Regions from separate parts of the Kluyvera sp. CRP genome, predicted to be linked through region 2. Evidence: predicted binding sites of a transcription regulator. Region 2 holds the regulator's gene; each other region holds the start of a gene.
What was found. Region 2 encodes LexA, which represses DNA repair genes until DNA is damaged. Its sites were predicted from a motif close to TNCTGTATGTACATACAGNA; they were not measured.
Positions count from the first base shown of each region.

Region 1: umuD (translesion error-prone DNA polymerase V autoproteolytic subunit) is a predicted target of LexA. The motif match lies at 2,648-2,667, and genes of this name have one in related genera.
Region 3: K7B04_RS17130 (YebG family protein) is a predicted target of LexA. The motif match lies at 2,416-2,435, and genes of this name have one in related genera.
Region 4: mutH (DNA mismatch repair endonuclease MutH) is a predicted target of LexA. The motif match lies at 4,032-4,051, and genes of this name have one in related genera.

Region 1 covers NZ_CP082841.1:3,421,184-3,429,207, reverse strand. Annotated here, with positions in the region: gene ydfZ (putative selenium delivery protein YdfZ) at 232-435, shown strand; gene K7B04_RS16195 (hypothetical protein) at 663-926, shown strand; gene umuC (translesion error-prone DNA polymerase V subunit UmuC) at 960-2,213, opposite strand; gene umuD (translesion error-prone DNA polymerase V autoproteolytic subunit) at 2,197-2,631, opposite strand; gene ttcA (tRNA 2-thiocytidine(32) synthetase TtcA) at 2,942-3,877, shown strand; gene dbpA (ATP-dependent RNA helicase DbpA) at 3,923-5,296, opposite strand; gene zntB (zinc transporter ZntB) at 5,629-6,612, opposite strand; gene K7B04_RS16165 (methyl-accepting chemotaxis protein) at 6,780-7,958, opposite strand.
Region 2 covers NZ_CP082841.1:732,399-740,422, reverse strand. Annotated here, with positions in the region: gene ubiA (4-hydroxybenzoate octaprenyltransferase) at 1-772, shown strand, start outside; gene plsB (glycerol-3-phosphate 1-O-acyltransferase PlsB) at 853-3,282, opposite strand; gene K7B04_RS03380 (diacylglycerol kinase) at 3,411-3,779, shown strand; gene lexA (transcriptional repressor LexA) at 3,879-4,487, shown strand; gene dinF (MATE family efflux transporter DinF) at 4,556-5,875, shown strand; gene K7B04_RS03365 (CsbD family protein) at 6,002-6,211, shown strand; gene zur (zinc uptake transcriptional repressor Zur) at 6,265-6,780, opposite strand; gene K7B04_RS03355 (cupin domain-containing protein) at 6,906-7,394, shown strand; gene K7B04_RS03350 (conjugal transfer protein TraF) at 7,567-8,024, shown strand, end outside.
Region 3 covers NZ_CP082841.1:3,609,020-3,617,043, forward strand. Annotated here, with positions in the region: partial or broken gene K7B04_RS17115 (LysR substrate-binding domain-containing protein) at 1-280, opposite strand, end outside; gene K7B04_RS17120 (NAD(P)-dependent alcohol dehydrogenase) at 386-1,411, shown strand; gene K7B04_RS17125 (VOC family protein) at 1,481-1,867, opposite strand; gene K7B04_RS17130 (YebG family protein) at 2,085-2,402, opposite strand; gene K7B04_RS17135 (YnfC family lipoprotein) at 2,634-3,344, shown strand; gene K7B04_RS17140 (transposase) at 3,589-3,894, shown strand; gene K7B04_RS17145 (GNAT family protein) at 4,049-4,639, shown strand; gene K7B04_RS17150 (hypothetical protein) at 4,756-5,130, shown strand; gene K7B04_RS17155 (hypothetical protein) at 5,302-5,703, opposite strand; gene K7B04_RS17160 (GntR family transcriptional regulator) at 5,914-6,564, opposite strand; gene K7B04_RS17165 (MFS transporter) at 6,650-7,852, shown strand; partial or broken gene K7B04_RS17170 (isochorismatase family cysteine hydrolase) at 7,893-8,024, shown strand, end outside.
Region 4 covers NZ_CP082841.1:2,050,580-2,058,603, forward strand. Annotated here, with positions in the region: gene lplT (lysophospholipid transporter LplT) at 1-721, shown strand, start outside; gene K7B04_RS09650 (NADP(H)-dependent aldo-keto reductase) at 761-1,801, opposite strand; gene K7B04_RS09655 (YgdI/YgdR family lipoprotein) at 1,930-2,148, opposite strand; gene K7B04_RS09660 (TerC family protein) at 2,272-2,985, opposite strand; gene mutH (DNA mismatch repair endonuclease MutH) at 3,106-3,801, opposite strand; gene rppH (RNA pyrophosphohydrolase) at 4,485-5,015, shown strand; gene ptsP (phosphoenolpyruvate--protein phosphotransferase) at 5,028-7,274, shown strand; gene lgt (prolipoprotein diacylglyceryl transferase) at 7,500-8,024, shown strand, end outside.

The sequences.
Region 1 (8,024 bases), 2.5 Mb from region 2:
ATGCGCGCATATTTGACATATCCCATAGCGAACAAGAAGCCATTCCGGGCTTAATCCAGGCTCTATCCGCAATAAAAACTGTCAATAAACTGACAACGAGATAGTCGTTTTATCCATAAACATCATGAAAAAAAACGCGACTTTGACGAAGCGCAAAACATCGCGTTTTCGATCGCGCTATTAATTCACACCGCCAATCTATACCGTCTTGACATGTGAAAGGAGGAGACGATGAAAACCTACGATCGTAACCGTAACGCTATCACGCTCGGCACCCGTGTGATGATTGCCAATAAAGGCGCAACCGGCGTGATTACCGCTATCCATGGTGAAGGTAAAACCGCTGAGCAGCTGCGTCGCGAGAGCTGCGTAGAGGTTGAAGGCTGTGACGGGACGTTCTGCCCGGTTGATTTGATCCGCCTGGGTCTTAACTGATACGGCAACCGTTTGAGGCCACCCCGGTGGCCTTATTTGTTTTAAGCCGCCCGAGTGAAAAACAAAAAACTTATATTGATCAATCACAAAACCCGCGCAGCCAAATCAGGCAATAATCACGCTTTGTTGTAATATAAGTATTTAATCCAATGAATTTCCTGAAGTTATTTTTTATCCTCGTTATTATTCCCTGTCAAAGCTATGCGCTCAATTTCTCATCGACAATATTGAAATTAAACTGCCCGGAACGCGGGCTGGTAGAAGTCATTCTGCACGTCTATGAGCATACCCAGCAGTCCTGGAAAGGCCATTTTGAAACCGGTGCAGGCCATAAGCGCGTGGGTGACATTGAGATAATCCCCTTCGCCAACGGCGATACGCTGCTGCACCGTATCTCAACCGATGCATTCGGTTATGTTTATTACGGTGAAGAACGGGTAAGACATTGTCTCAAGCTGGATGAACGCCCGGTCTACCCTACCTTCGGCTGAGTGCCCACCAACGTTGCCTGAGCGCAGCGTTGGTCATCGGGCAACCGGCAGATCCGCGTAGCGTGTCGTATAACTGGGGGACAGCATTTCTCGCTTCATCCTCCATGTCTGTTCTATTCCTTTTCCGACAAAACCGATACTGCCCAGACCGGAGTGATTAATACTGTCAATGACCTGCATCAGCGCCTGGCTATTGGCTCGCGGAGGCAAAGCGTCAAACAGGTTGAGCTGCGCAACGCCCTGGCTGAAAAAATCACTCAGCATTATCCCGGCTTTCATATAGCGAAAGCCGTCGCGCCAGATACTCTGCAGCGAACTGACGGCAAGGCGGATAATATCCCGGGTATCACAGGTTGGAACGATGAACCTGCCGCTAGCCTGCGGGGCATAAAATGTCTCATTCTCCGCATGCGGGCTGGTGCGCATAAACAGGCTGACCACACAGCAGTACTGCCTTTCCGCACGCAGTTTTTCTGCCGCGCGTTCGGCATAGGCGCAAACGACCTGGTGCATCTCGTCATATGTCGTGATGCGATGGCTAAACGAGCGGCTAAAGATGATCTGCTGTTTGGTAGGGGCAAACTCCTCTAACGCCAGGCAGGACTCCCCGCGCAGTTCGCGTACCGTGCGCTCCAGCACCACGTTAAAATGCTGGCGAATAACCCAGGTTGAACTATCCGCAAGCTGTAACGCGCTCTCTATTCCCATCTGCTCCAGCTTCTTACGGGTACGTCTTCCAACGCCCCAGACTTCATGCGCTGGAATTAAGGAGAGCAATTTACGCTGGCGCTCCGTTGCACAGAGATCGACGACACCGTTGGTTTTTCGCCAGGTTTTGGCCGCCAGATTCGCCAGCTTCGCCAGCGTTTTGGTTGGCCCAATACCCACCCCAACCGTCAGCCCGGTATTTCTTCGTACCGCATCACGTATCTGATGACCCAACACCTCAAACGAGCCCTCATCGGGCAATTCAATAAAGGCTTCATCAATCGAATAGATCTCCACACGGGGAGCAAGATCCATCAATGTCTGCATCACCCGATGGCTGAGATCGGCATACAGTGCGTAGTTAGAACTAAAAACGGTTACCCGCTGGCGAGACAATTCATTTTTAATTTTAAAATACGGTGCCCCCATGCTAATGCCGAGCGCTTTAGCCTCCGCGGAACGAGAGATAATGCAGCCATCGTTATTGGATACCACCACCACCGGTTTACCCACCAAATCGGGGCGAAATACCGTCTCACAGGAGGCATAGAAATTGTTAACATCAACCAATGCGAACATATTTATGCGCTTTTAAACTGAACGTCACCACGCCGAAGATTTGCAACTCTTCCTCGGCATGAAAAGCAATCGGTTTGTACTGCGGGTTATGCGGCACCAGCAGGAGCGAGGGCCGGGTTCGCAACTCTTTAACCGTAAACTCCCCCGCTACTGCCGCAACGACGATATCGCCGTGATCGGCTTTTAACGAGCGATCAACAACCAGCAGATCGCCATCACCGATACCCGCGCCAATCATCGAGTCACCGCTAACACGCACAAAATAGGTGGCGCTGGGGTGCTTGACCACCAGCCGATTCAGGTCCAGGCTCTCTTCGACATAGTCCTGAGCCGGGCTGGGAAAACCGCAGGGAATCCGCTCCAGGAACAATGGCAGTTCGAGGGACTGTTCTGCTTTATATAGATAAGTGGCGAACATCTTTATACACCATAAATACTGTTTATATATACAGTATTATACAACAAGCGTAGAGATCAAGCGGCTTGTCGTCCCTCGCGGTCAACCCGTTGAAGACGCGATAGATTTAATACAGGGTTATTCATGTCAGCGGGTAAGTCGGGCCAGTCCTGCAAAACATGCTGGTATTCGTCGCCGTAATCCGTACCATACACGCCACACATTCGCTGATTCGCCGTCAGCGCGGGACAGCTCTTTTATCGTAAATCAAATGGACTGGAAGACGCTGTAGTGGCCTGGGTATCCATTTAGATTTTTGAGTAACTATTAAATGCAACAAAATCAAGAAATTAGCAAAAAAGAACAATACAATCTGAACAAATTACAGAAGCGTCTGCGTCGTAACGTGGGCGAAGCCATCGCTGACTTCAACATGATTGAAGACGGCGACCGCATTATGGTCTGCCTCTCCGGCGGTAAAGATAGCTACACCATGCTGGAAATTCTGCGCAATCTGCAACAGAGCGCGCCAATCAGCTTCAGCCTGGTGGCGGTCAACCTCGACCAGAAACAACCGGGCTTCCCCGAGCATATTCTGCCGGAATATCTGGAAAAGCTGGGCGTTGAGTACAAAATCGTCGAAGAGAACACCTACGGTATCGTCAAAGAGAAGATCCCGGAAGGGAAAACCACCTGCTCCCTCTGCTCTCGTCTGCGTCGCGGGATCCTCTACCGCACGGCCACCGAATTGGGCGCGACAAAAATCGCCCTCGGCCATCACCGTGACGACATTCTGCAAACGCTGTTCCTGAACATGTTCTACGGCGGTAAAATGAAAGGTATGCCGCCGAAGCTGATGAGCGACGACGGCAAGCACATCGTTATCCGTCCGCTGGCCTACTGCCGCGAAAAAGACATCGAGCGCTTCTCCGAAGCCAAAGCGTTCCCGATCATTCCGTGTAATCTGTGCGGTTCTCAGCCGAACCTGCAGCGTCAGGTCATTGGCGATATGCTGCGCGACTGGGATAAACGCTATCCGGGCCGTATCGAGACCATGTTTAGCGCCATGCAGAACGTGGTGCCTTCACACCTGTGTGATACCAACCTGTTTGATTTCAAAGGTTTGAACCACGACAGCGAAGTAATTGAAGGTGGCGACCTGGCATTTGACCGGGAAGAGCTGCCGCTACAGCCAGTGGGCTGGCAGCCGGAAGAAGAAGACGGTCAGTTGGATGAGCTGCGTCTGAATGTGGTTGAAGTGAAGTAAGTCATTTGGCGTCTCAGGCTGCCGCCTGAGACGCTTTTCAGGATGTTATTTCAGCAGACGTACACGGCACGCCTTGCCTTTGATCTTCCCTTTCTGCAGCAATTTCCAGGCCTGATGCGCCACGCCTTCACGTACGGCTACGTAGACATGCGCCGGGTGGACATCGATTTTACCGATATCCGCGCCAACCAGCCCCATATCGCCGGTTAACGCGCCCAGCACATCGCCCGCACGCATTTTTGCCTTTTTACCCCCGTCGATACACAGGGTCATCATTTCCGGCGCCAGCGGCGTAATACGCGTTTTAGCCGGCTCTGGCATCCAGTTCAGCTTCAGTTGCAGCATTTCGGCCAGAATATTGGCGCGCTGCGCCTCTTCCGGCGCGCAGAAGCTCACCGCCAGCCCACTGTTGCCCGCACGCGCGGTACGGCCAATACGGTGTACGTGCACCTCCGGATCCCACGCCAGCTCGTAGTTCACCACCATCGCCAGCGATTTAATATCCAGCCCGCGCGCCGCCACATCGGTCGCCACCAGAATACGCGCGCTGCCGTTGGCAAAACGTATCAGGGTCTGATCGCGGTCGCGCTGTTCGAGGTCGCCGTGCAGCGCAATGGTGCTTTGCCCCGCCGCGTTCAGCTCTTCAAACACCGCCTGACAATCTTTTTTGGTATTACAGAACACGACGCAAGAAGATGGCTGATGCTGGCTCAGCAGCTGCTGTAACAGCGCGATTTTGCCGTGACGTGGTACGTCAAAAAACTGCTGCTCAACCGAGGGGAGCGCGTCAACGCTATCAATTTCGATCGTTTCCGGCGAACGTTGCACACGGCCGCTTATGGCGGCAATCGCTTCCGGCCAGGTCGCGGAGAACAGCAGCGTCTGGCGAGACGCTGGCGCAAAGAGAATCACTTCGTCGATAGCATCGCTAAAACCCATATCCAGCATGCGGTCCGCTTCATCCATCACCAGCGTTTGCAGTGCATCCAGCGATACGGTGCCCTTTTGCAGGTGATCCAGCAGGCGGCCCGGCGTCGCGACGATAATATGCGGCGCATGCTGCAAGGAGTCGCGCTGCGCGCCAAAAGGCTGGCCGCCGCAGAGGGTCAGCACCTTAATATTCGGCAGATAACGCGCCAGGCGGCGAATCTCACCGGCGACCTGATCGGCCAGTTCGCGCGTCGGACACAGCACCAGCGACTGGGTCTGGAACAGGCTGGCATCGACATGCTGGAGCAGGCCAAGACCAAACGCTGCCGTTTTGCCGCTGCCGGTTTTCGCCTGCACGCGCACGTCCTTTCCGGCCAGAATCGCCGGCAGCGACGCGGCCTGAACCGGCGTCATAGAGAGATAGCCCAGATCGTTCAGATTATCGAGCTGGGCGGCAGGAAGGGCATTCAGGGTGGCAAAAGCGGTCACAGTATTTTCTCGCGAATAAGGGACTAAGGTTCAGCAGGCGCGTATCCTCGCAGATCTCGACGCGGGATGCGACAAATTAATCGGCGGGTACCATCAGGGTAGCGGAAAAAAGACAAAAAAAAGCCGACTATTCTAAGCCGGCGTCGTACGAATCAATTGTGCTATGCAGTAATTCAAAAAAAGGAAGTAAGACAATATGGAGCGCAACGCCCATCGCTTGACGTTGCATTCACCTGCGGGATCGATATTGCCTCGATTGGCATGCCGTTTTATTGACCCTGCTCAAATTAAGTGGCGTTATCCTCTCCAAAAGAGGTAAAAAAGGTGATTTTTTACAACCAGTTACTACGGTGTAACCACCACGTAACACCACCGATAAGCAGTACCAGCATAATACAGAAAAGGGAAAAACCCAGATGCGAGCCGCCGCCGGGGATACCGCCAAGGTTGACGCCAAATAGCCCTGTCAGGAAGGTGCTGGGTAAAAAGACCATCGCCATCAACGACATGGTATAGGTTCGCCGGGAAAGCGACTCCTGCATCATCTGCGCAATTTCATCCGTCATCACCGCCGTGCGCGCGATACAGCCGTCAATTTCATCCAGCCCACGTCCCAGACGGTCGGCAATATCCTGCATACGACGACGCTGGTCGTCGGTCATCCACGACAGACGCTCGCTGGCCAGACGGGCGTAGACATCGCGCTGCGGCGCCATATAGCGGCGCATGACGATAAGCTGCTTACGCAACAGCGCCAGAAAACCTCGCGGCGGCACCTCCTGCTCCAGCAGATTATCTTCGAGGTCAATAATTTTGTCGTGCAACTGCTCGATAAACTCGCTGGCGTGATCGGTTAGCGCATCACAAATATCCACCAGCCACGAGCCGCAATCCGTCGGGCCGCTGCCCTCCTGGAGGTCGCTCACCACATCATCCAGCGCCAGCACTTTCCGCTGCCGGGTCGAAACGATCATGCGTTCATCAATATAGAGGCGCATCGCCACCAGTTGGTCCGGGCGTTCATCGGTGCTACCGTTAATGCAACGCAGGGTGATCAGCGTCCCCTCGCCCAGGCGACTGACCCGCGGACGCAGGCTTTCACCGGCAAGCGCATCGCGCACCAGATTGGGCAACAGCGGCGTCGTCGCCAGCCACTGGGCGCTGTCGGGGTGGGTATAGTTCAGGTGTAGCCAGCACGGATTCTCTTTACTGACGCTGTCCGCGTCGGTTAATGGCTTCACGCCGCCCTGGCCATCCAGTAGCCACGCAAATACCGCGTCTGGTACGTTTAGGTCCGATCCTTTTATGGCTTCCACATCGCCTCCGCTTAGCGCTCTTTATCCTGATAGTCTAGCCATCTCCTTTTGTTAAGCAACATACGCTGGTGCCATGACGCTGAAATTGTTCACAAAAACAGCTACACGTGAATTTCAGGCATAAAAAAACCCGGTATCGCTACCGGGTTGAGGGAAAAGCAACAGGGTTAAAACGATTGCCAGAAATTCTGCTCGTTGCTGCCGGTCGCGACGACAGGCTGTAGCGGCAGGCCACCGGCAGCCTGCCGTGGCGATGCGGTATTTTGCTCGTCCCCCACGCGGAAATTTTGCGTGCGCGACTGCAGTTCAATCACCTGACGCTTAAGAATATCGGACGATCTCGCCAGCTCCTCGACAACCGTGATATTGCTTTGCGTCACCGTCTCCAGCTCATTCAACGCCAGGGTAATCTGATCGATCCCCTTTTCCTGCTCAGAGGTCGAAACAGCAATCTGCTCCATCAGACCGTTTAACTCGCCCGAACCGGCGACGATCTCCTGCATGTTTTTCTCCGCTTCGGCGACAATACTCGCGCCCTGCGTGACGTTTTCACTGGTGACGCTAATTAAGGTCTTAATATTCTTGGCCGCTTCCGCGCTACGATGAGCCAGATTACGCACTTCACCGGCGACCACCGAGAACCCTTTGCCGTGATCGCCTGCCCTCGCCGCTTCCACCGCCGCATTCAGCGCCAGAATATTCGTCTGGAAGGCAATCCCGTCAATCATGGCGATAATTTCCGTCATCTGCCGGGCACAGTCGGTAATCGACTGCATATTGGTCGCCACTTCCCCCATCAGCGCGCCGCCTTTACGGGCACACTGCGTCGCCTCACCGGCGCGTTCGCTCGCCAGACGCGTATGTTCCGCGTTATTTTTGGTGCTGGCGGCGATCTGCTCCATGCTCGCCGCGGTCTCCATCAGGGTGGCCGACTGTTGCTCGGTTTTCACCGACAGCTCGCCGCTGCGGGTTGCCAACTGATCGGATAGCGACATTGCGGTGTCCGAAGAGGCGCGAATTTCCGCCACCAGCGTCGAGATATTATTCGATAAGTTATTGATCCCCGGAATTAAGCGCCCGGCACAGTTATTGCCGAAAACAGGAATTCGCACCGACAGATTGCCATCATTAACTTCATCGATGCTGCGCTTAACCGCATTAATCGGCGTCACCAGGTATTTGGTCATGTAGAGCCACAGAAGTCCCAACGCCGCTACCCATACAATATTAATTGTTAATAGCAAGAATATATTTTTTGATAGTATTAGACAGATCACATCGGCAATAACAAAAACCGCCAAAATAAAGACCAGGATAAACGTTCGGACGCTAATGTTTTTAAACATAACCTACCCTCAACGCTGGTTGTATAATTTTGTTATATCACCAGAAGATGTATTTTCCAGACCATT
Region 2 (8,024 bases):
GGCACTGTGGGTCGCCTCACCGGGCGTACCGCCGCTGTGGATCCTGGCGGTGTTTGTGGCGGGCGTCTGGCTGATGCGCGCCGCAGGCTGCGTGGTCAACGATTATGCGGATCGTAAATTCGACGGCCACGTGAAACGCACGGCCAACCGTCCGCTGCCGAGCGGCGCGGTCACGGAGAAAGAGGCCCGTACGCTGTTTATCGTGCTGGTGGCGCTCTCTTTCCTGCTGGTGCTGACGCTCAACACGATGACCATTCTGTTGTCGGTGGCGGCGCTGGCGCTGGCCTGGGTTTACCCGTTTATGAAGCGTTATACCCACCTGCCGCAGGTGGTGCTGGGGGCGGCGTTTGGCTGGTCAATTCCGATGGCCTTCGCGGCGGTCAGCGAGTCACTGCCGCTGAGCTGCTGGCTGATGCTGCTGGCGAATATTTTGTGGGCGGTGGCCTATGATACCCAGTATGCGATGGTTGACCGTGATGATGACGTGAAGATTGGCATCAAATCCACGGCGATTCTGTTCGGCGATAACGACCGTCTGATTATCGGTATCCTGCAGGCGTGCGTGCTGGCGCTGATGGCGCTTATCGGCTGGTTGAACGGCCTGAACTGGGAGTTTTACTGGTCAATCCTGATCGCCGGTGCGCTGTTCGTCTACCAACAGAAGCTGATCCGCCACCGCGAGCGTGGGCCGTGCTTCCAGGCGTTTATGAACAATAACTACGTGGGTCTGGTGCTGTTTATTGGGCTGGCGATGAGCTACTGGCAGTTCTGAGTTTGGCATGAAACTGTCGCCTGGCCGGCACCCAATAAGCGAATAAAAAAATCCCCGGTACAGACCGGGGATTTTTGTTTTTACTGTGCCGCCTCTTCCTGCGTCACGCTCTCGATCGTCAAGCGCACGTCCGAGGTAATCAGGCCCGCCATCATCTGGTAAACCTTCATCGTCTCTTCCGGCTCGGCGTCGCCGCTGTCGCTGATATAGCCCTCATCGCGGAGCGTCAGTACCAGCGACGAGAACACCGCTTTATCAAAGAACTCCGGCGAGTTGATGCCGTGCAGCACCGACAGACGCTGCGCCAGCGTACGGCTCTCTTTCTCCAGCGTACTGCGGTTCATCGACGGGTTGCCGCTCAGCAGCCAGAAGGTGATCGCGTAGCGTTGCAGTGTCTCGCGCGCCCCGGCCGCCAGCAGTTGAAGCGTGCGGGAGTGTGACGCGTTGATGCGCAGCTCGCCGTTCTGCTCGGTAATCAGCGCCTGACGCGCCATTTCGGCGATCAGCGTATCAATGACTGCCGGCAGCTCTTCACGCGTCCAGCGCAGGAACAGCTCGGCTTTCAGCATCGGATACAGCGTTTCGATCATACTCAACACCTGGTCACGGGAGATCTGGCGATGTTGAGTCATGATGGTGGCCAACAGCGACGGCATAATCAGCATGTGCGCGATGTTGTTGCGGTAGTACGTCATCAGCACCGCCTGCTCGCGCGGCAGAATGATGATGTCGCCGATGGTGTCTTTCTCGACTTCGAACTTGTTCATCTGCAGCGCGTGGTCGATAAGCTCGCTGGCGGAGGCTTTTGGCGCGGTAGCATCCGGCGCGTACGGCGCATTACGCATTAACGCCAGGTAGCATTCCAGCTGCTGCGTCAGCTGTTCGCGGGTCAGCGAACGCTGGCGAGAGGCCAGCAGCGCGGTGCAGCACAGGTTCATGGCGTTGGCGGCACCGGCGTTGTTAATGCGCACCATCAGCTCGCCCGCCAGTTTATTGACGGTCGGCGTCAGCCACGCCGGGCGTACGGCTTCGATCGGGTCGATCGACTCGCGCCACTCCGGCACGTGGTGGTTCAGGTAGGTCATCAGCGGCATGGGTTCGCCGAAGTTGACGTAGCCCTGGCCGAGATTACGCAGCTTGCTCAGACCGCGCAGCATCTGCGGCAGGCTCTCTTTCTCTTTGGTCGCGCCGCGCAGCTCTTTGGCGTAGGTACCCACTTCCATCACGTGCTCGTAGCCGATGTAAATCGGCACTAACGTAATCGGGCGAGTACCGCCGCGCAGCATTGCCTGAATGGTCATCGACAGGGTGCCGGTTTTCGGATCCAGCAGGCGGCCGGTACGGGAACGCCCGCCTTCCACGAAGTATTCAACGGAGTAGCCGCGGCTGAACAGCTCGCCGAGGTATTCGCGGAACACCGTGGAGTACAGCTTGTTGCCCTTAAAGGTACGGCGGATAAAGAACGCGCCCAGGCGGCGGAAAATCGGGCCAGCCGGCCAGAAGTTCAGGTTGATACCGGCAGCAATATGCGGCGGCACCAGCCCCTGGTGATAGAGCACGTAAGAGAGCAACAGGTAGTCCATATGGCTACGGTGGCAGGGCACGTAGACGATTTCATGGCCGTCGTGCGCCAGCTGGCGTACGCGCTCGGCGTTATGGACGTTAATCCCCTGATACAGACGGTTCCAGGTAAAGCTGAGGATACGGTCGGTGAGGCGAATCATCTCGTAGGAGAAGTTCGCCGCAATCTCTTCCATTAGCGCAATGGCGTTTTGCTGCGCCTTCTCGTGCGAGATTTTCTTGCTGCGCGCTTCGTCTTCTACCGCCTTGGCGATGGCTTTCGACGCCAGCAGCTTTTTGAACAGGTCGTGACGCGCCGGCAGACGCGGGCCAACCGCCGCCAGACGCTGACGGGCAAAGTGCATACGCGCGACGCGCGCCAGCTTCTGAGCAATGATTTTGTCCGTGCCGTGTTCGTCGGCCATGCGGCGCAGCGACACGGACGGCGAGAAGCGCACGAAGCTATCGCGGCCCAGCCAGGAGACAGCGAAGAATTTCTGGAAGCCGTTGAGCATTCGCAGCGGCGGGTTTTCCTCGCCTTTTTCGCGGCCAGGCGAACGCCCGAACATCACGGAGACCGGCACCATTTGCACATCCAGATCCGGATTGCTGCGGTGCAGATCGAGGTAGTCGTGGAACAGCTTGATCGACTCTTCTTTCGGCGTGTAGTAGGTGAACACGCGCGGGCCGCCGTGGATAAACACGTAGCGCGGCAGCAGGGTGCCGTCGATTTCCAGCGGTTCAAGCGGGTCAGGTAAATCGTGCGCCAGACATTGGGCGCGCAGCGTCAGCAGGTCGGCCTTAGAATTATAAGGCAGGACGTACATAATCGGACGCGAGGTATCAAGCCCTAATTCCTGTGCAGGCTCTGCGGGAATAGACTTGCTTTTTACCAGTACGCTTAATGGTAAATTCAGTAATTTGTAGTAAATTCGTGGCCAGCCGGACATAAACGATGTAAAGCCTCTGGTTAATCATGCAAATGCGCGGCAAGAATATCAGAAAGTCAGCAGAATTTCTGTTCTACCGCTTCATAACACGCATTGTCATTGACGTAATAACAAAAAAGGTTCTTGAGATGGCCAATAATACCACCGGGCTCACCCGAATCATCAAAGCAGCGGGCTATTCCTGGAAAGGATTTCGCGCGGCGTGGATCAACGAAGCCGCGTTCCGCCAGGAGGGTGTCGCGTCGGTGCTGGCGATTATTATCGCCTGCTGGCTGGATGTCGACGCGATTACGCGCGTGCTGCTCATCGGCTCCGTCCTGTTGGTGATGATAGTGGAAATTCTCAATAGTGCACTGGAAGCGGTGGTGGACCGCATCGGCTCCGAATACCACGAGCTGTCCGGGCGGGCAAAAGACATGGGATCGGCGGCGGTGCTGCTGGCGATTTTCGTCGCGCTCATCACCTGGGGCACGCTGCTGTGGGCGCATTTCCACTAAAGCTGTGAAAACTGCCTGATTTCGTGCGTTTTATGGTTTCAAAATAAACACTAGCTGTATATACTCACAGCATAACTGTATATACACCCAGGGGGCGGAATGAAAGCGTTAACGACCAGGCAGCAAGAGGTGTTTGATCTCATCCGGGATCACATCAGCCAGACGGGCATGCCGCCGACGCGTGCGGAAATTGCTCAGCGCTTGGGGTTCCGTTCCCCGAACGCGGCTGAAGAGCACCTGAAAGCGCTGGCGCGTAAAGGTGTCATCGAGATTGTCTCCGGCGCTTCTCGCGGTATCCGCCTGCTGGTGGAAGAAGAAGAAGGTCTGCCGCTGGTGGGCCGCGTCGCGGCGGGCGAACCGCTGCTGGCGCAGCAGCATATCGAAGGCCATTACCAGGTTGACCCGTCGCTGTTCAAACCGAGCGCCGACTTCCTGCTGCGCGTTAGCGGCATGTCGATGAAAGATATCGGGATTATGGACGGCGACCTGCTCGCGGTGCATAAGACTCAGGACGTACGTAACGGCCAGGTCGTTGTCGCGCGCATCGACGAAGAAGTCACGGTCAAACGCCTGAAAAAACAGGGTAACGTCGTCGAACTGCTGCCAGAAAACAGCGAATTTAAGCCGATCGTGGTGGATCTGCGTCAGCAGAATTTCTCCATTGAAGGGCTGGCCGTTGGCGTTATCCGCAACGGCGAATGGCTGTAAAAACTCCCCCTCTCTAATGGCTGCGATACATCCGCTATCGCAGCCTTTTTTCGTTCTGGTTGATACCCATGTCGCTACTCACTTCCGCTGATAAAGCGCTGTGGCGCCTTGCGCTACCGATGATCTTCTCCAACATTACCGTGCCTCTTCTGGGTCTGGTCGATACCGCCGTCATCGGTCACCTGGACAGCCCCGTCTATCTGGGCGGTGTCGCTATTGGGGCGACGGCGACCAGCTTCCTGTTTATGCTGCTGCTGTTTCTACGTATGAGTACAACCGGCCTGACGGCGCAGGCCTTTGGCGCGAAAAACCCGCAGGCGCTGGCACGCGCGCTGGTGCAACCGTTGATGCTGGCGCTGGGCGCCGGGTTGCTGATCATTGTGTTTAAAACCCCGCTGATTAATCTGGCGCTGTCTATCGTTGGCGGCAGCGGTGAGGTGCTAGAGCAGGCGCGTCGCTTCCTCGCCATTCGCTGGCTCAGCGCGCCTGCTTCCCTGGCGAACCTGGTCCTGCTGGGGTGGCTACTGGGCGTGCAGTATGCGCGCGCGCCGGTGGTGCTGCTCGTGGTGGGGAATGTGCTGAACATTGTGCTCGACCTGTGGCTGGTGATGGGTCTGCACATGAACGTGCAGGGCGCCGCGCTCGCTACGGCGATTGCCGAATACGCCACCCTGCTGGTCGGGCTGGGAATGGTACACAAGGTGATGGCGATGCGCGGCATCTCCTGGGCGATGCTGAAAACCGCCTGGCGCGGCAACATCCGCCGCCTGCTGGCGCTCAACCGCGACATTATGCTGCGTTCCCTGCTGTTACAGCTGTGCTTCGGCGCGGTCACCGTCTTTGGCGCGCGGCTCGGTGGTGAAGTGGTGGCGGTGAACGCGGTGCTGATGACGATGCTCACTTTCACCGCCTACGCGCTGGATGGCTTCGCTTATGCGGTGGAGGCGCACTCCGGCCAGGCGTATGGCGCGCGTGATGGCAGCAAACTGCTTGAGATCTGGCGCGCCGCGTGCCGTCAGGCGGGCGTGGTGGCGCTGGCTTTTGCGCTGGTATACGCCGTGTTTGGCGAAAATATCGTCGCCTTGCTTACCTCGCTGCCCGAACTGCAGCAACTGGCCGACCGTTACGTGCTGTGGCAGGTGGTGCTGCCGGTGATTGGCGTCTGGTGTTATCTGCTGGACGGCATGTTTATCGGCGCCACGCGAGGCGCCGAGATGCGCAACAGCATGGCGGTCGCCGCCGCCGGTTTTGCGCTGACGCTGCTGGCACTGCCGGTGCTTGGCAACCATGGGCTGTGGCTGGCGTTGGCCGTTTTCCTCGCGCTGCGCGGCCTGTCGCTGGCGTATATCTGGCGTCGCCACTGGCGAAATGACAGCTGGTTTTCCTGATGTGATGGTTAAAGATTCCGAATAGTGAATCATGCTCAGAATGACTGACTACAATTAACCTCACGCTTAGCGAAAAAGAGTTCACACTCTCTCGCTATTCATTCACTGACGATCGAGGATTCAATGATGAATAAAGACGAAGTCGGCGGTAACTGGAAGCAGCTTAAAGGTAAAGTGAAAGAGCAATGGGGCAAACTGACCGATGATGACATCACGGTGATCGAAGGTAAACGCGATCAGCTGGTCGGTAAAATCCAGGAACGTTATGGATACGCAAAAGATCAGGCGGAAAAAGAGGTGGATAGCTGGGATAAACGGCACAATCACCGCTGGTAACGCACTCCTCCTGCCCATGCGTACAAGGAGGTACGCTCCCCATCAATCCCGCGTTAGCGGGATTTCTTTTTAATATGAATCGTATGGTCGTGATGGCAATGTTCATGCGCGCGACAGGCTTCAACTTCCACGCAGGCGGAACACAGCCCGTGCGCTTCAATGACGTTGTGGCGCAGCGCAAAGCCCATCTTTGCTGCCAGCGTATGCATGATGTCCTCAACGCCTTCCGCACACTCTTCTTTCACCACGCCGCAGCGATCGCAGATAAACATTGCGGAGGTGTGGGTCGGCTGATCGAACAGGTGGCACAGGACGTAGCTGTTAGCGGACTCGACCTTGTGCACGAAGCCCTGCTCAAGCAGAAACTCCAGCGCGCGGTAGACGGTCGGCGGCTTGGCCTGCGGCTCTTTCTCGCGCAGCAGATCCAGCAGGTCATAGGCGCTGATTGCCCCTTCCTGCAGACTCATCAGGCGCAACACTTCGAGACGTTGCGGAGTCAGGCGCACGCCGCGTTGCGCGCACAGCTTTTCAGCTTGCGCTAACAGTTCTTGCGTGGTGGTCTTATCCATTGGCGTCCTCAGGTTACGGGGAAATAAACCCCTACTTTACCATGTTATGCCGGAAACGCCGAGTTTCCACAGGTGTGCTATAGCTGTGTTATAGCAGGTGCACTTCACACTCAGGATGAAAAATGATGAAAAGACCCGACTGTATTCGCCATTGGCACGATGTTGAAGGACCGGATGACTCTACCTATCCCGACAGCGATGAGCGCTTCTCCATCGGCGCGCCGCTGGCTCGTGCGCTGGGGCTGAGACATCTTGGTATTCACCACGAGCGCTTGCCGCCAGGCCGACGCACTTCCTACCCGCATGCCGAGAGCGACGAAGAGGAGTTTATCTACGTACTGGAAGGTTATCCGCAGGCGTGGATTAACGGCTATCTGTGGAAGCTGGAACCCGGTGACAGCGTGGGCTTTCCGGCAGGAACCGGCGTTTGCCATACCTTTATCAACAACACGTCAGAAGAGGTCCGGCTGCTGGTGGTGGGGGAAGCCAATAAGAAACACAACCGGATTTACTACCCGCTAAATGCCTCGTATGCCGTCACGCGCGACGATCGCTGGGTGGACCATCCGCCGCAGTTTTTTGGCCCGCACGATGGAAAACCTGGGCGAAATTAGCCTCTTCTTCTATAAAGATTAGAGCGCTTATTAAAAATAACGATAACCGAAGAAAATTTCAGTTAGGGGAACAAGACGCTTTTTCCCTCGCTATTCACAGCAACAGTTCGTCTCCATCCAGGTGATAACGGGTGGAGGGTTGTTTCATTACAGACAATAAGACGAGCATACTGTGAATAAAAAAGACAAATTTTCGCTGATGGGGGTGGCTGTCTCCTTTTTTGTGGCGGGACAGGCAGGGGCGGCAAATGGTTGGTCGGAAGCCCGTAACGACGCGATGGGCGGCACGGGCGTGGCCTCTGCGAACTATGGCAGCGGCGTGTTAATTAACCCGGCGCTACTGGCAAAGGCAAAACCGGATGACGATATCACGCTGATTGTGCCGTCAATTGGCGCGCAGATCTCCGATAAGGACGACCTGCGCAACAAAATCGACGATATCAGCGATGATGTTAACAACTATCGGCGGGTGCTGCGCACGATGAATCCCGTCGATCTTCTCAATCCCAATAGCGCGGCATCCCGGCAAGTTTCGGTCGCGGCGGGGGATTTGGCGGATCAGCTCTCCTCGTTAAAGGGCAAGACGGCGAACGCTAAAGCCGGTGCGGGGTTGGCGATCAGCATTCCAAA
Region 3 (8,024 bases), 2.3 Mb from region 2:
TGCCGTTTGCCTGGAGTTTGCCGCTGTCCAGGATATCCTCTGCCGTTTTGATTTCCGCCAGCGCCCGGCGACAGTATTCGTAATAAAGCGAGCCTTCGTCGGTCAGACTCTGGCTGCGGGTGGTACGGCTAAAAAGGGTTACGCCTAATCTTTCCTCAAGCCGGGAGACGGTTTTGGCTACCGCCGAACGCGTGACGTGAAGTTTGGCGGCAGCCTGTGAAAAGCTCACCGATTCAGCCGCGGCGACAAAGACGGGAATACTGTTCAATTCACTTTTCATATTGTTGCCATTCAGGAATCAATTAGAGGAAATACTATCTCCACTGTAGCGTAAAGCGCAATGTTACCATCCATACCATCCGTGATTAACTTTGCAGGAATCGCCATGAACCGTACGATGAAACGTTGGACGCTAAACGAAACCGGACGTCAGAATCTCAAACTCACCGAAGCAGAAATCCCGCAGCCCGGCCAGAATGAAGTCTTGGTGCGGGTGAATGCGGTCGCTCTTAACTACCGGGATAAGGTCATTATTGAAGGCGGAATGGGGAACGGCATGCCCATGCCTTTTACCCCCGGTTCCGATATGGCTGGCGTGGTTGAGGCCGTTGGGCCTGGGGTGACCCGTTTTCGCCCTGGCGATCGCGTGATTTCTTCTTTTAACGCCGACTGGATTGATGGCAAGCTGGAAAATAATGCCGCCAATCCGCATTACAACACCCTGGGGTACGCTATCCAGGGCGTTCTGGCGGAATACGTCGTGATGCGTGAAGCGTGGCTGGTTGCGGCGCCACGAACGCTCAACGACGCGCAGGCCAGTACGCTGGTGTGTGCGGGGCTGACGGCCTGGTTTGCCCTGGTTGAGCGTGGGCACCTGCATGCCGGTGAAAGCGTACTGGTTCAGGGGACGGGCGGCGTGGCGATCTTTGTCCTTCAGATTGCCAAAGCGATGGGGGCCGAAGTGTTTATTACCTCATCCAGTGACGACAAGCTGGCCGCAGCGGCGACCCTTGGCGCTGATCATGGTATTAACCGCAACAAAGAGGACTGGGTTGACGCGGTCTATCGGCTGACTCATCAGCGTGGTATCGATCACGTTGTGGATACCGTTGGTGGCCGTAATTTTGCCGATTCTGTTCGCGCGGTGGCGTCGCACGGTCGTATCTCACTCATTGGGATGATGGACACGCACGACACCTCAGCACCAGGGGGGTTACTGTTGCTCAAATCGCCAACCGTTCAGGGGATTGGCGTTGGCCATCGGCGGGCGCTGGAAGATCTGGTTCGGGCCGTTGACACGATTGCCCTGAAACCGGTTATTGACAAATCTTTCCGCTTCGACGAACTACCAGAGGCGCTAAACTACCTCGATAAAGGCGCGTTTGGCAAAATCGTCATTCAGATTAACTGATTGCCGGGGAGGTCACCGCACTAACCGGGATACAGGCGAGCAGGGGACACGCGCTGACGAGTACGTGTCCTACCCCCACGCTTTGTTCTGGATAACGACTCTGTATCCATCGACGTCAACAAATGTCTTCCCGTTCACGTCCCAGTAAGGGTTGAATGATTTTGTCATGATAAAACCGGCATCGGTCATTTTCTGGCAAGCATGCATCCATTCCTTTTCATCCGGATAATAAAGAACGAGTAAATCCTCTTCGGTATGCAGCGGTTGAACCGGATGGTATTCGCAATGAGTCAATTCGATATGCCAGCCTAAGCCTTCCCGGCCTAACATGATTCCGTTGAAACCGTCATGGTCGTTGAATTCAGCAATTTTCTGCAGCCCCAGCCCCTGACTGTACATCAAAAAAGACCGTTCAATATTGGTGACGGGTCTGGCAATACGCATGTGGCTAAACATCGGCGACTCTCCTGGCGAAGATAGGGTATGAACGTGGATATCTTCGATGAGTTTACACGTTAGCCTGCTTTTGATTTGTCGATGAGAGCCTGCCAGATACGCTTAATTCTTGATGTATGAGGTCCATCAAGGGATGGATGATGGCACCTTGCAGAATAAAAGCCGCAAGCAGTGTTCTGCTTACGGCTCCAGGAGCGGTGAGGTTACGTTCTGGTATTCAGGCTGCCTTCACGGCTTTAATTTTTTTACTGTCAGCCGTATCAGACGCTGGAGTGTCGGTTTTCGTTGCGGTATTCATCTCCGGCAGCTTGCTGGTGCGTAAAATATGCTGCACGGTCACTTTCTGCTCGGCGAGATACAGACCAAGATCTTCTGCCTGCGTTTCATCCATCGGCATTCCGCTTTGCAACAGGAAGTCGGTAAACGCTTCTGCCATATCGAGCAGTCTGTCGTGAGCGTCAGCCTCTTTCTTACTGGCAAATGTCATTTTCTCTTCACCTTTTCTTACGACAACATATTTTATTTCAACGGCCATGATTTGCCCCTTACACTGTGATTATATCCAGTATATCAAGTCAGAGGCCGTGTTGCAGCTAAAAATACCCACAGCCGAGCAAGCCCTACCAGAAACCGGAATATAACTTGTTTCAGGAAGACGCTAGAATGGCCTGGTGGTTCTCCCGTATTAACAGCGGCCGCTGACACCGAACATACCCATGGCTATTTGCAACAAATTTGATAAACGGCTTGCATAAAGGAATAAATAATGAAAGTAAGGGCGCTTTGCAGTCTGTTTCTTTTCGCTGCATCATTTAATGCCGCAGCTATTACGCAATTTAAACCGGCGGTCTTAAATGCTGCTCTTTTGTTTGAGCATGATCCAACCATCGGCAACGTCAAACATAGTGTGCAGTGGATTCGGGATGTTAACGGCAAACTCAGGGTGATGACGGAAGTAAGATATGACCGTAATGGCTGTTTTACTCATATCAATATGGTTGACAAGGAGAACACTCGTATTTTTCATTTGGTCAATAAAGAAGGGGCGTTAACCTCTTTTAATGGTCAGCGCATTACCGGAAAAATTAACGGTCGCTGCGAAATCACTGAGCTTGAAAATGAAACAGGGCAATATACCCTTAACTACAATATACGTGGGTTGCTTGAGACTATTGTCGATAAAAGTACGGGCGAAGTGGTAGAACGATATGAATATGGCAATAGCCAATTACCCGTACGTATCCGAAACTACCAGGATAACACCGACCAGCGTATTTTTTATCCGTCAGGAAGCGCACAGTTTGTTGATTCAGAAATCGTGTCGAAAAGAGGGGAATCGACTGTGCGCGTGAAACAGAGTTGTTCTTATACTGTTGATGGCAATGCCGATAAATGCTCGCTGATATCCTCTGGAAATGAGGAATATCGTGGCTCAATTCTGTTCTGGGTTTCAAACCACGACACGGAATATTTCTGATTGGTGCAAAAGCGCGATAGTCACGTATCGCAACGAACCTGTAGGCCAGACAAGCGTTGCGTCATCAGGCTTACAACCAAAACAACAGTAAAAGATTACCGCCGCTCAAAGTGTCTATGATTATTTGTATCTAATTCAATGAATTATGATGTGTGTTAGGCTATTTTATCTTTGCCGATCTTTTTTTGTTGTATCTCCTGGCTTCGATTTGTACTGTCATGTAGACAAACCCTGGAGAATTGCCATGATTTACACTGAACGCCTTGAATTGATCCATAAAAGTGGTGATGTACTGTACCCTGTGAAGATAACCAGAAAATCAACGGGAAAAACCGCCTTTCACCTTGTACCATTTGGCATGGATAAAACTGACGACCTCCTGGAGGTGGAAGACCCTTCAGAAGCAATTCGGCTGGTGATTGATGAACGGTATTCCATTCGTTGTAGCACAATTACAGCGACTATTACGGATAAAAAGGGCAAGCGAATTAAGCGAACAGGGATATACAACATTAAGGGAATTAGCATAAAAGGATATAACGTCAGGTAATGGCGCCGAGCGTACAAGCTACCATCAGGAGCAGTGAGCAGATAATCGCCTGTTGATGAGTCGCTTATTCAATGCAAACGGGGCATAGTAAGCCATTCGGAACAGGATTATTCAGTCCAATCCATCGACACAGAATAACGGTGAGGTCACAAATATGACGCCTACATTGCAAGGATCGCTAGTCACGCTCCGTCCTCTGCTTGAGACAGATGCTCAGCTATTGATTGATGCGGCGGCGGATGGGGAACTCTGGTCCCTGCCATTTACGGTGGTTCCGTCTGCTGACACCGCTGATTCCTACATTCAGAAAGCCCTGAAGGGGCAGGCCGAAGGCACAGTCATGCCGTTTGCGGTAACGCTCTCATCCGACCAACGCGTCATTGGGTCAACACGTTTCTGGAAGATTGATCGAGAAAACCGAAAACTCGAAATAGGCCACACCTGGTATTCCCAAAGCTGGCAAAAAACAGCTGCAAATACCGAGAGTAAACTGTTACTGCTGCAATACGCTTTTGAGCAACTGAAGTGTGTTCGCGTTCAGTTTACGACTGATGTATTGAATGAGCGCTCGCAGGCAGCCATTCTCCGTATTGGCGCGGTTCAGGAAAGCATCATCAGAAATGAACGCATTATGCCTGATGGTCGAAAACGGACTTCCATACGCTACAGCATAATTGATGATGAGTGGCCGCAGGTTCGGACTAACCTTGAGCACCGCCTTTCCCGTTACAGGGAAGAAAAATAACTCGAGGTTTTGCGGACAGAAGGTCTGCTGTGGGCGAGGAGCGGAAGTTCATAATTCCTTTAGACAATCCTCCCGGGAGGTTATGATAAAAATATACAGCCACAAAGGGAGTGGACATGACATTGTTTGAGGGATGTAAGGAGTTGCTCAAGGCAGATTTTGATGTTGTGGAAGGGGATGATTTGAGTATGGTAATGGATATTTTTCATCAATATCCATGGTATAGCGGTAATCTCATATGGTCGGAAATGGATTTCAGCGATTATGAACTTACTCATGATATGTTTAATGGGAGCGGCTTAGGCAATGAAACAGTATTTGTCATAGCGGATGATGCCGATGTGCCCGTGTTCAGAACCCATCTACAACTCATTGTCGATAATATCTACGATGTCATCTCCATATCACCTAAGCTTTTTATTTTTAACGATAAGATAATGATTACGCCTTTATTCCCTCATAATTTTATACGGTTGGGTCTGCGAAAGTGATGAGCAGAAATACTGACCAGCTCCCCGTTGACCAACTAAGACTGTAGTTAGCAACGTCTCCTCCTGGAACGCAGTGGACCGCCTGAAGCGTGGCGAAATATGCTATGAGTGATGCTCAAAAGTAACAAATGCGATGGCCGAAAAATAAGCACATCAGCATGTATGGTGGATTTAACCAAAAACATGCATAGCTTCCAACTGCTCTTTTTTCATTTCATTACAAGAGGATAAAAAATTATCTTTAAAATCTGATGGGGGATCTCTTAATTGCTGCACTGCCGCTATATTTACTTCTAACTCCCGTAATTGTGCAATTGTGCTTCTACGAATCGAGGAGAGAAAAAAATCCCCTGCATTTTCTTTATGACTCTCCAAATAATTAGTTAGTATTTGAGACGATGCTTGAATTGCTTTTTCCTCAGAAAAACCCAAAGTAAAGCGAGAGTAGATGACATTGTATTGGTATAGACATGCTGCTTCAGCCATTTGTTTAGCTTGCTCCTCTGGGGAGGGTTGATTTGCCCACGATTGGGAAGTGACGAGCAATATAAGCAGTAATAATTGTTTTTTCATGTGTAGAATCCCTACCATTGTGAATGCAATATTTAAAACGTTGAAGCCTGGCATTGACAACAACCGCTGACCAGCTCTCCGTTGACCAACTAAGACTCTTGTTTTCCACGTCCGCCCCTGGCACAAGGCGGACATTGCTGACTGAGCTTAAGGTCCGATGTGAGCGAGGAGCGGACCTCTGTCATGTTGTCGTAAAAAATCACCGCTTAATCAGGAGATAGCAATACCTCTTGCCCTCAAGCTCCGTCTACTTGAATTGATGGCTTCCAGTAGGCGAAGGCGGCTTTCGCTGAGATGAACGGCGAGTAACTCTGCCGCTTTTTCAGTCTCCCGCGACCTAAGCGCAGCTATGATCTCTTGATGATCTTCCCATGCGGGATTCGATGGTGCTTTGTCGAGCCATCGTGCCCGTGAAAGCCGGCGCAGGGCATCGCTTACCCCTTCGAAAATAAACGCATTCTGACAAAGACGGGCCAGCTGTAGATGGAATAATGTCCCGGCATCCTCCATCACCTCTTCTGACACATCAGTAGTCTTCGTTTTGAGCAGGTTTTCCAGACCGTTGAGTTGTTCTTCTGTCATCTGGCTGGCTGCTAGTTTTAATGCCGCCACTTCCAGTACTTCCCGGTAAATACATAGCTGTTCAACTTCTGCGACATCGATCGGTGCCACTAACCAGCGCAGCCCATCACGACGGACCAGTCCTTCTGACTCCAGTTTTTGTAATGCGGCTCGCACAGGCGTTCGGGATGCGTTAAACGTTGCTTCAGCCCAGCGCTCGGTAAGTCGTTCTCCTGGCCCCAGCTCCATACTGAGTATCAGTTTTCTTAATTGGTTTTCAACTTCTGATGCCTGACTCATAACAACAATGTTCTCCCGCAAATTGACAGTAAGATGCGCAATCGATATGGTATACCAATTTGGTATACCAAGAAAGAGTGTTTCTATGACCCAATTCTATAACAGCTTCTGGCAGCGAAACCTGCTTGTTTGCGTCATTGGCTCGTTCTCAACGGTCTTCGCAATGACCCTTATGCTGCCGTTTCTGCCTTTGTATGTCGAAGAACTGGGTGTTAGTGGGCATGCTGCGGTCGTGCAATGGTCTGGCGTAGCATTCAGCGCAACGTTTATCACTGCCGGGTTGATCGCCCCTGTCTGGGGGAAACTCGGTGACAGATATGGACGCAAGTCGATGCTCGTGAGAGCCAGCCTTGGCATGGCGGTGACTGTTTCGCTTATGGGGCTGGTGACCAATATATGGCAACTTGTCGGACTAAGGTTGTTAGTTGGTCTGGCTGGTGGCTACTCATCCGGTGCGACAATTCTTATCGCAGTCCAGGCTCCCAGAGAACGTGCAGCCTGGGCGTTGGGGATTGTTTCATCCGGTGTAATGGCGGGCAATCTTATCGGTCCACTTGCCGGCGGGTGGCTACCTGGTCTGCTCGGCATTCGAACCACGTTTTTCTGTGCAGGTGCGCTGATATTTCTATCCTTTATCATGACCCTCACTCTCATTCGCGAAGAGGTGCAAAAGCCTGAGAATACGCTGGCAAAAACGGCAGTGAGCTGGTCGCAGTTGCCTGCCCGTACTGTAATTATTTGCATGCTTTGCACCGGTCTGCTGCTGATGCTGGCCAACATGTCGATAGAGCCCATTATTACGGTCTATGTGCGAACTCTCGTCAGTGACGCTTCTCAGATAACCAAAGTGGCAGGATATGTAATGGCTGCCGCAGCCCTGGGCAGCATTATTTCTGCATCCTGGCTTGGAAAACTGGCTGACAGGATAGGACATTTACGCATTATCACAATGGCATTGGCGACAGCCGGTTTTCTGCTTATTCCTCAGGCGTTTGTTTCCTCAGGCTGCCAGCTTATTGCTCTGCGTTTCCTTATGGGGCTGGCACTAGGTGGATTACTGCCATGTATGGCGGCGGTAATACGTCATCGTGTACCAGAAGGAATGGTAGGTAGCATCCTCGGTTATTCCGTAGCGGCACAGTTCGCAGGTCAGTTCATCGGGCCGTTGATCGGCGGCTTTGTCGGCGGGCATATCGGTATGCGAGCCGTCTTCCTGGCAACCAGTTGCATAGTGCTGCTCGGAGCAGCCTGGAACCTCAAAATTTATCGTCAGTTAGCAACGCGTTGACTGACGGCATTGCCTCTTACCTGCAAATCCCGGAGATTTTATGACGACTCAACTCAGTAATATCAATAAAAATAGCGCGCTGCTGGTAATGGACTTTCAGATGCTCATCCTCAACAACTTCCTCCCGCAAGAGAGTGCCAGGGATGTTATTCGCAACACGGCATCGCTGATA
Region 4 (8,024 bases), 1.3 Mb from region 2:
AGCTGACTGGAGCGTGGTGGGCGCACTGGCGCTTTGCGCGATCGTCTACGGCGGCGCGGTGGTGGCGAACATTTTTATTCCCAGGTTGCCAGCTGCGCGTCCGGGTCAGTCCTGGCGTTTTCGCCCCATGACCCACAATTTCTTTAACGCCTGCAATGTGCTGTGGCACAACGGTGAAACGCGCTTTTCTCTGCTTGGCACCAGCCTGTTCTGGGGCGCGGGGGTGACGCTGCGCTTCCTGTTGGTGTTGTGGGTTCCGGTGGCGTTAGGGATTACCGATAACGCCACGCCAACCTATCTGAATGCGATGGTGGCGGTGGGGATTGTGGTGGGGGCCGGGGCGGCCGCCAGGCTGGTCACGCTGGAAACGGTCGCACGCTGCATGCCTGCGGGGGTGCTGATTGGCGTGGTGGTGGCGATTTTCGCCCTTCAGCACGCGATTTTACCGGCTTATGTGCTGCTGTTTATCATCGGCATCTGTGGCGGCTTCTTTATCGTGCCGCTGAACGCGCTGTTGCAGGATCGCAGCAAGCATACCGTTGGCTCGGGCAATGCGATTGCGGTGCAAAATCTCGGTGAAAATAGCGCGATGCTGTTGATGCTGGGGCTGTACTCGCTGGCGGTGGCGGTGAATATTCCGGTTGTCGGCGTGGGCGTAGGCTTCGGTGTGTTGTTTGCGCTGGCGATTATCGTGCTGTGGCTGTGGGGTAAGCGGCGCTGATTTTCCCGGGGTCGCAAGCGACCCCGGAAGAGCACAATCTTAAGGTGCCGGGTAAGTATATACCTGATGCACCGCTTCAATTTCGGCTAATACCTCTTCACTCAATTCCAGGTGCAGACTTTCCACGTTAGTTTTCAACTGCTCCATCGTCGTCGCGCCCAGCAGTGTGCTGGCGACGAACGGCTGACGGCGGACGAACGCCAGCGCCATCTGCGCCGGGTCGAGGTTATGGCGTTTGGCAATCTCCACGTAGGCGGCGACCGCTTTTTGCGTCTGCTCACCGCTGTAGCGGGTAAAGCGGCTAAACAGCGTATTGCGCGCGCCAGCCGGTTTGGCACCGTTCAGGTATTTACCGGTCAGGGTGCCGAACGCCAGGCAGGAATAGGCCAGCAGCTCAACACCTTCAAACTGGCTCACTTCTGAGAGCGCGACTTCGTAGCTGCGGTTGACCAGGCTATACGGGTTCTGAATGGTCACAATACGCGGCAGATCGTGTTTATCGGCCAGATGCAGGTAACGCATTACGCCAAACGCGGTTTCGTTCGAGACGCCGATATAGCGAATTTTCCCGGCGCGCTGATACTCGGTGAGCGCTTCCAGCGTTTCCAGCAGGGATACGACCGGTGCGGAATCAGCCCAGGTGTAGCCCAGCTTGCCGAAGCAGTTGGTTGGGCGCTGAGGCCAGTGCACCTGGTAGAGGTCGAGATAGTCGGTTTGCAGACGCGTCAGACTGTTGTGCAGCGCGTCGCGAATGTTCTTGCGGTCCAGCGCCTGATTGGGGCGGATGCCGCTGTCGTTATTGCGTGACGGGCCGCTAACCTTAGAGGCAATCACCAGTTTTTCACGGTTGCCGCGTTTCGTCAGCCAGTTGCCAACGTAGGTTTCAGTCAGACCCTGGGTTTCCGGGCGCGGCGGCACAGGATACATCTCCGCGACGTCGATCAGGTTGATACCCTGACTCACGGCGTAATCAAGCTGTGCATGGGCGTCGGCTTCGCTGTTCTGTTCACCAAACGTCATGGTGCCAAGCCCGAGGGTGCTTATCTCAAGAGAGCTGTGGGGGATACGGTGGTACTGCATAAGCCGGCTTCCTTTTATCAACAGCGTCGGGAAAGAGTCCCGACAAAGGAATATAAAAATGGCAGAGGGGAAGAAAAAGGGAAAGCAGAAAATGAAAAAAGGCCAGCAAGCGGCTGACCTCTCTGTCTTTATCGTTTGATAATCTGTGAGACGTCGTCGCGATTGATCTGCATTCTGTTACCCTGCTGATCTTCGTAGCTGATAAGCCCGGTGTCGTCGTCGACTTCTGGTTTTCCGTCGGTAAGAATCATTCGGCCATCTTTGGTCGCCATGACGTAATCGCTGCTACAGCCGGAAACTGCAAAGGCTAAACCTACTGCGGAAATCAATACTGCCCATTTTGTCATCGTCATCCCCTTTATCGCCGCACTCTTAATAGTCTAGTAATAACCGACTCTTGCGTTAGCATAAAGCAGTAAAATCTGAAAAAAATCAGACATGGCCCTCAAAAGAGGGCCAAAAACGACAGATTAGAGAGGATTTTTTTTGTTTCTCAGCAGATTGAGGCTTTCTACCGCGATAGAGAAGAACATGGCGAAGTAGATGTAACCTTTCGGCACGTGGACGTCAAAACTCTCGAGGATCAGCGTAAAGCCGACCAGAATCAGGAATGACAGCGCCAGCATTTTCACCGATGGGTGGCGATCGACAAACTCGCCGATTGAACGTGCGGCAAACATCATCACGCCCACCGCAATCACCACCGCCGCCATCATGATAAACAGGTGGTCAGAGAGACCAACGGCAGTAATGACCGAGTCGAGGCTGAAGATAATATCCAGCAGCATGATCTGCACAATCGCGCCGAGGAACGAATGCACGTTGGTTTTCAGCCCTTCCTCATCACCTTCAATCGACTCGTGAATTTCCTTACTGGCCTTCCAGATAAGGAACAGCCCGCCCAGCAGCAGGATAATATCGCGCAGCGAGATGGCCTGATCGAACACGGTGAACAGCGGGTTGGTGAGCTTCACCACCCAGGCGATAGAAGCCAGCAGCCCCAGACGCATCACCATCGCCCCCATCAGCCCTAAACGACGGGCATGGGCGCGTTGCGCGGTAGGAAGCTTAGCGACGACCAGAGAGAGAAAAATAATATTATCGATCCCCAGAACGATCTCCAGCAGCGTCAGCGTACCGAGCGCAAGCCAGGCGTTGGGGTCGGTGATCCATGCAAATAACATTAGATAAGTCCTGCCAAAAAAAGCGAAAGCGTCAATAGATGTACTTTGTGGGTGCTGTAGGGCAATCCTGCCGCCAGCAGCACGAGGAGTATAATCCCGGCGGGCGGCAGGGCAAAAAAATTAATGCGTTTGCAGCATAAAGTGGCGCGCCAGCAAGGCGGCGGTGAAGTTCTTTTTGAGATAGAAACCGCGCGGCAGCGTCATAATCGGTTCACCGTGCGCGCCGATGGCTTCGGTGAGCGCTTTGCTGTTGGCGGCCTTTGGGCGGAGCTGCAGCACTTCGCCGTGTCGGGCGGTAATGCGCTCGACCTGTCCCAGAACAATCAGATCCATTAACTCTTCCCAGTCCATTTGCAGCTGATGCTCTTCTTCCGGGCTCGGCGTCCACAGCAGCGGCGCGCCGACGCGGCGCTCGGCGAGCGGAATCGTTCTTTCGCCCTCTACCGGAATCCACAATACCCGCTTGAGCTTATGGCGAACGTGGCTGTTTTCCCAGGTGACGCCGGAATTGCCGGTCAGCGGGGCGACGCAGACGAACGTGGTCTCCAGCGGGCGTCCCTGGCGGTCAATGGGAATCGTTTTCAGCTCGACCCCCAGCGCGGCGAAATCCTGCTCTGGCTTACTGCCGGCGCTGGCGCCGAGCCAGATTTCCAGCAGCACGCCAATCCAGCCTTTATCACGCTTCAAATCTTTGGGCGGGACGATACCGGCCATCGCCGCCAGTTCGCCCAGCGAATAGCCCGCCAGACGCTGCGCCTGCGCAAGCAGCTCGGCCTGGGTTTTGGGCGATTCGGGAAGCGGGGCGAGCATTGACATGATAAAGCGCCTTTTGGTGAAAAAATGAACGACTGTTTTGCCGGGTGTGGATAGAGTTTAACTTTTTCTGAGTAAATATATCAACGTGATGATTATAATGGATTTTTTAAGCTATTTTTCAGCGTAAAAACGCCGCGAAAAAAGGTTTTCCAAATCTGGTCACTGACAATGAACAGGATCTTACACCATGTTATCCACAGAAAAATGGGATAACTGGGGAAAAGCCCCACTACTGTTTCAATTTACAGCCTTGACGTGCGACGAAAATCGAATTTTCGCACAAAAGATGTCTAAGATGTTGGCACAATCTGTGGATAAAATCGGCATTGCTCGATCTTTCATCAGTTGGAGGATCCCCTATGTGATGATCATCACGTTATGCGCTAATGCAAGAGGATTAACCATAATAACTTAATGAAAAATATCATTTTACTGTGAACGGCTTGCATGCGATTATTCAGAGTACTCTGGGTTTTCCCTGGGTAATTCCGTACTTCTTCACAACTCTATCCACAGAAAAAGTGAATAAAATCGCGGATGAACGCGGTTCTCTGTTTATAACTCTGATGATTACTGTGAGTTATTCAAATGTTATTCGATGGTCGTGCTGTAATAGAGTGGTTTACCGTTTCCAGCGAGTGTGAAACAATCATTCACATTGAAGCTTATTTTGAGGTAGTCCGGTGATTGATGACGATGGCTACCGCCCAAATGTTGGTATTGTAATTTGCAATCGTCAGGGCCAGGTTATGTGGGCCCGACGCTACGGTCAGCACTCCTGGCAATTCCCGCAAGGGGGCATAAACCCCGGTGAGACAGCAGAACAGGCGATGTATCGGGAACTGTTCGAAGAAGTTGGATTAAGCCGTAAGGACGTACGGATCCTCGCTTCGACCCGAAACTGGTTGCGTTACAAATTGCCTAAACGTTTGGTGCGTTGGGACACAAAGCCGGTTTGTATCGGCCAGAAACAAAAATGGTTTCTCTTGCAGTTGATCGGCAATGACGCGGATATCAATATGCAAACCAGCAGCACGCCGGAGTTCGACGGCTGGCGCTGGGTGAGTTACTGGTATCCGGTGCGTCAGGTCGTGTCGTTTAAACGTGACGTCTACCGCCGGGTGATGAAAGAGTTCGCCAGCGTAGTGATGGCGCTTGCGGAGAGCGCGCCAAAACCGCAAAGCGCGCCTGCTTATCGACGTAAAAGAGGTTAAGCCACGCATATTATGCTCACTCGCTTACGCGAAATTGTTGAGAAGGTCGCGAGTGCGCCTCGTCTGAACGAGGCGCTGGATATTCTGGTCACCGATGTCTGCCTGGCTATGGAGACCGAGGTTTGTTCCGTCTATCTCGCCGACAACGATCGACGCTGCTTCTATTTAATGGCGACCCGCGGCCTGAAAAAACCGCGCGGTCGTACCATTACGCTCGCCTTCGATGAAGGGATCGTCGGGCTGGTTGGCCGCCTGGCCGAACCGATTAACCTCGCCGACGCGCAAAAACACCCCAGCTATAAATACATTCCCTCAGTGAAAGAAGAGCGCTTCCGCGCGTTTCTTGGCGTGCCGATCATTCAGCGCCGCCAACTGCTGGGCGTGCTGGTGGTGCAGCAGCGCGAGCTGAGACAGTACGACGAAAGCGAAGAGTCATTCCTGGTCACGCTCGCCACCCAGATGGCGGCTATCCTCTCGCAGTCTCAGTTGACGGCGCTGTTCGGGCAGTATCGTCAGACGCGTATCCGCGCGCTGCCGGCTTCGCCAGGCGTGGCGATCGCCGAAGGCTGGATGGACGCCACCCTGCCGCTGATGGAGCAGGTATATGAAGCATCATCGCTGGATACGCAACTGGAGCGCGAGCGTTTAACCGGCGCGCTGGAAGAGGCGGCGAACGAATTTCGTCGTTACAGCAAACGCTATGCCGCCGGAGCGCAAAAAGAGACGGCGGCGATTTTTGACCTCTATTCGCACTTGCTCTCTGACGCCAGCCTGCGCCGCGCGCTGTTTGCCGCGGTGGATAATGGCTCGGTGGCCGAATGGGCGGTGAAAACGGTTATTGAGAAGTTTGCCGAACAGTTTGCCGCGCTCAGCGATGGCTACCTGAAAGAACGCGCAGGCGATCTGCGTGCGTTGGGGCAACGTCTGCTGTTCCACCTTGATGACACCACCCAAGGCGCCAATGCCTGGCCGCCGCGCTTTGTGCTGGTGGCGGATGAACTCTCCGCCGCTACGCTCGCGGAAGTGCCGCAGGATCGTTTAGCCGGCGTGGTGGTACGCGACGGTGCCGCCAACTCTCATGCCGCGATCATGGTACGCGCGTTGGGGATCCCTACGGTGATGGGCGCCGATATTCAGCCGTCGATCCTCCACGGGCGTACGCTGGTGGTGGATGGCTACCGCGGCGAGCTGCTGGTGGATCCTGAACCGATCCTGCTACAAGAATATCAACGGCTTATCAGCGAAGAAAACGAACTCAGCCGCCTGGCGGAAGGAGACGTTGAGCGCCCGGCAGAGCTGAAAAGCGGCGAGCGCGTGAAGGTGATGCTCAATGCCGGTCTTAGTCCGGAGCATGAGCAGAAGCTGGGGCGGCGCATCGACGGCATTGGCCTGTATCGCACTGAAATTCCGTTTATGCTGCAAAGCGGTTTCCCTTCCGAAGAGGAGCAGGTGGCGCAGTATCAGGGCATGCTACAGATGTTCAACGACAAGCCGGTGACTCTACGTACGCTGGACGTCGGGGCAGACAAACAGCTGCCGTATATGCCGATCAGTGAAGAGAACCCCTGCCTCGGCTGGCGCGGGATCCGCATCACGCTCGATCAGCCGGAGATCTTCCTTATACAGGTGCGCGCGATGCTGCGCGCCAACGCGGCGACCGGCAATCTGAGCATTTTGCTGCCAATGGTCACCAGTCTGGAAGAGGTTGACGAAGCGCGCCGTCTCATCGACCGCGCCGGTCGCGAAGTGGAAGAGATGATCGGCTACGCCATTCCGAAACCGCGCATTGGCATTATGCTGGAAGTGCCGTCGATGGTCTTTATGCTGCCGCATCTGGCGAACCGCATCGACTTCATTTCCGTGGGCACCAACGATCTCACGCAATATGTGCTGGCGGTGGATCGTAACAATACCCGCGTTGCCAGCATCTACGATAGCCTGCATCCGGGGATGATTCGCGTGCTGTCGATGATTGTGCAGGAAGCGGAACGCTATGGCATCGATTTACGTCTGTGTGGCGAAATGGCGGGCGACCCGATGTGCGTCACCATCCTGATTGGCCTGGGATTCCGACATCTGTCGATGAACGGTCGTTCGGTACCGCGCGTGAAGTATCTGCTGCGTAATATCGATCTTGAAGACGCGCAAACGCTCGCCCAGCGCAGCCTTGAGGCGCAGATGGCCACCGAAGTGCGCCATCAGGTCGCGGCCTTTATGGAGCGTCGCGGTCTCGGCGGCCTGATTCGCGGCGGCCTGTAGGCCGAATAAGCGCAGCGTCATCAGGCAACCCGATGCCCATTGCCGGATGTCAGCGTCGCCGGGAGTCTCCGGCGACCTTCGCTTATACATATCTTTTACATCTTCCCCGCATCACCTCTCAGCCCCCTTATGCTATCATTCGCACCTTTGGAGCGCCTGAAGCCTACGGCGCGCATCTCTACCGCTGTCCACTTTCGGCGGAATAACAAGCATTTGTGGTGACAGATGAATAGTGGTTATCTGCGTTTCCCGGACTTTGATCCGGTAATTTTCTCCATCGGACCGGTCTCCCTGCATTGGTACGGCATGATGTACCTGGTGGGCTTTATCTTTGCCATGTGGCTGGCGACGCGTCGCGCGAACCGCCCGAACAGCGGCTGGACGAAAAACGAAGTTGAAAACCTGCTGTATGCAGGCTTCCTCGGGGTCTTCCTCGGTGGGCGCATCGGCTACGTGATGTTCTACAACTTCGACTCTTTCCTGCAGGATCCGCTGTATCTGTTCCGCGTCTGGGACGGCGGGATGTCCTTCCACGGCGGCCTGATCGGCGTGATCGTGGTGATGATTATCTTCGCCAAACGCACCAAGCGGACCTTCTTCCAGGTGTCTGATTTCATTGCGCCGCTGATTCCGTTCGGCCTGGGGTGTGGTCGTCTGGGTAACTTTATCAATGGCGAACTGTGGGGCCGCGTTGATCCGAGCTTCCACTACACTATGCTGTTCCCGGGCTCCCGTGCGGAAGACCTGGCG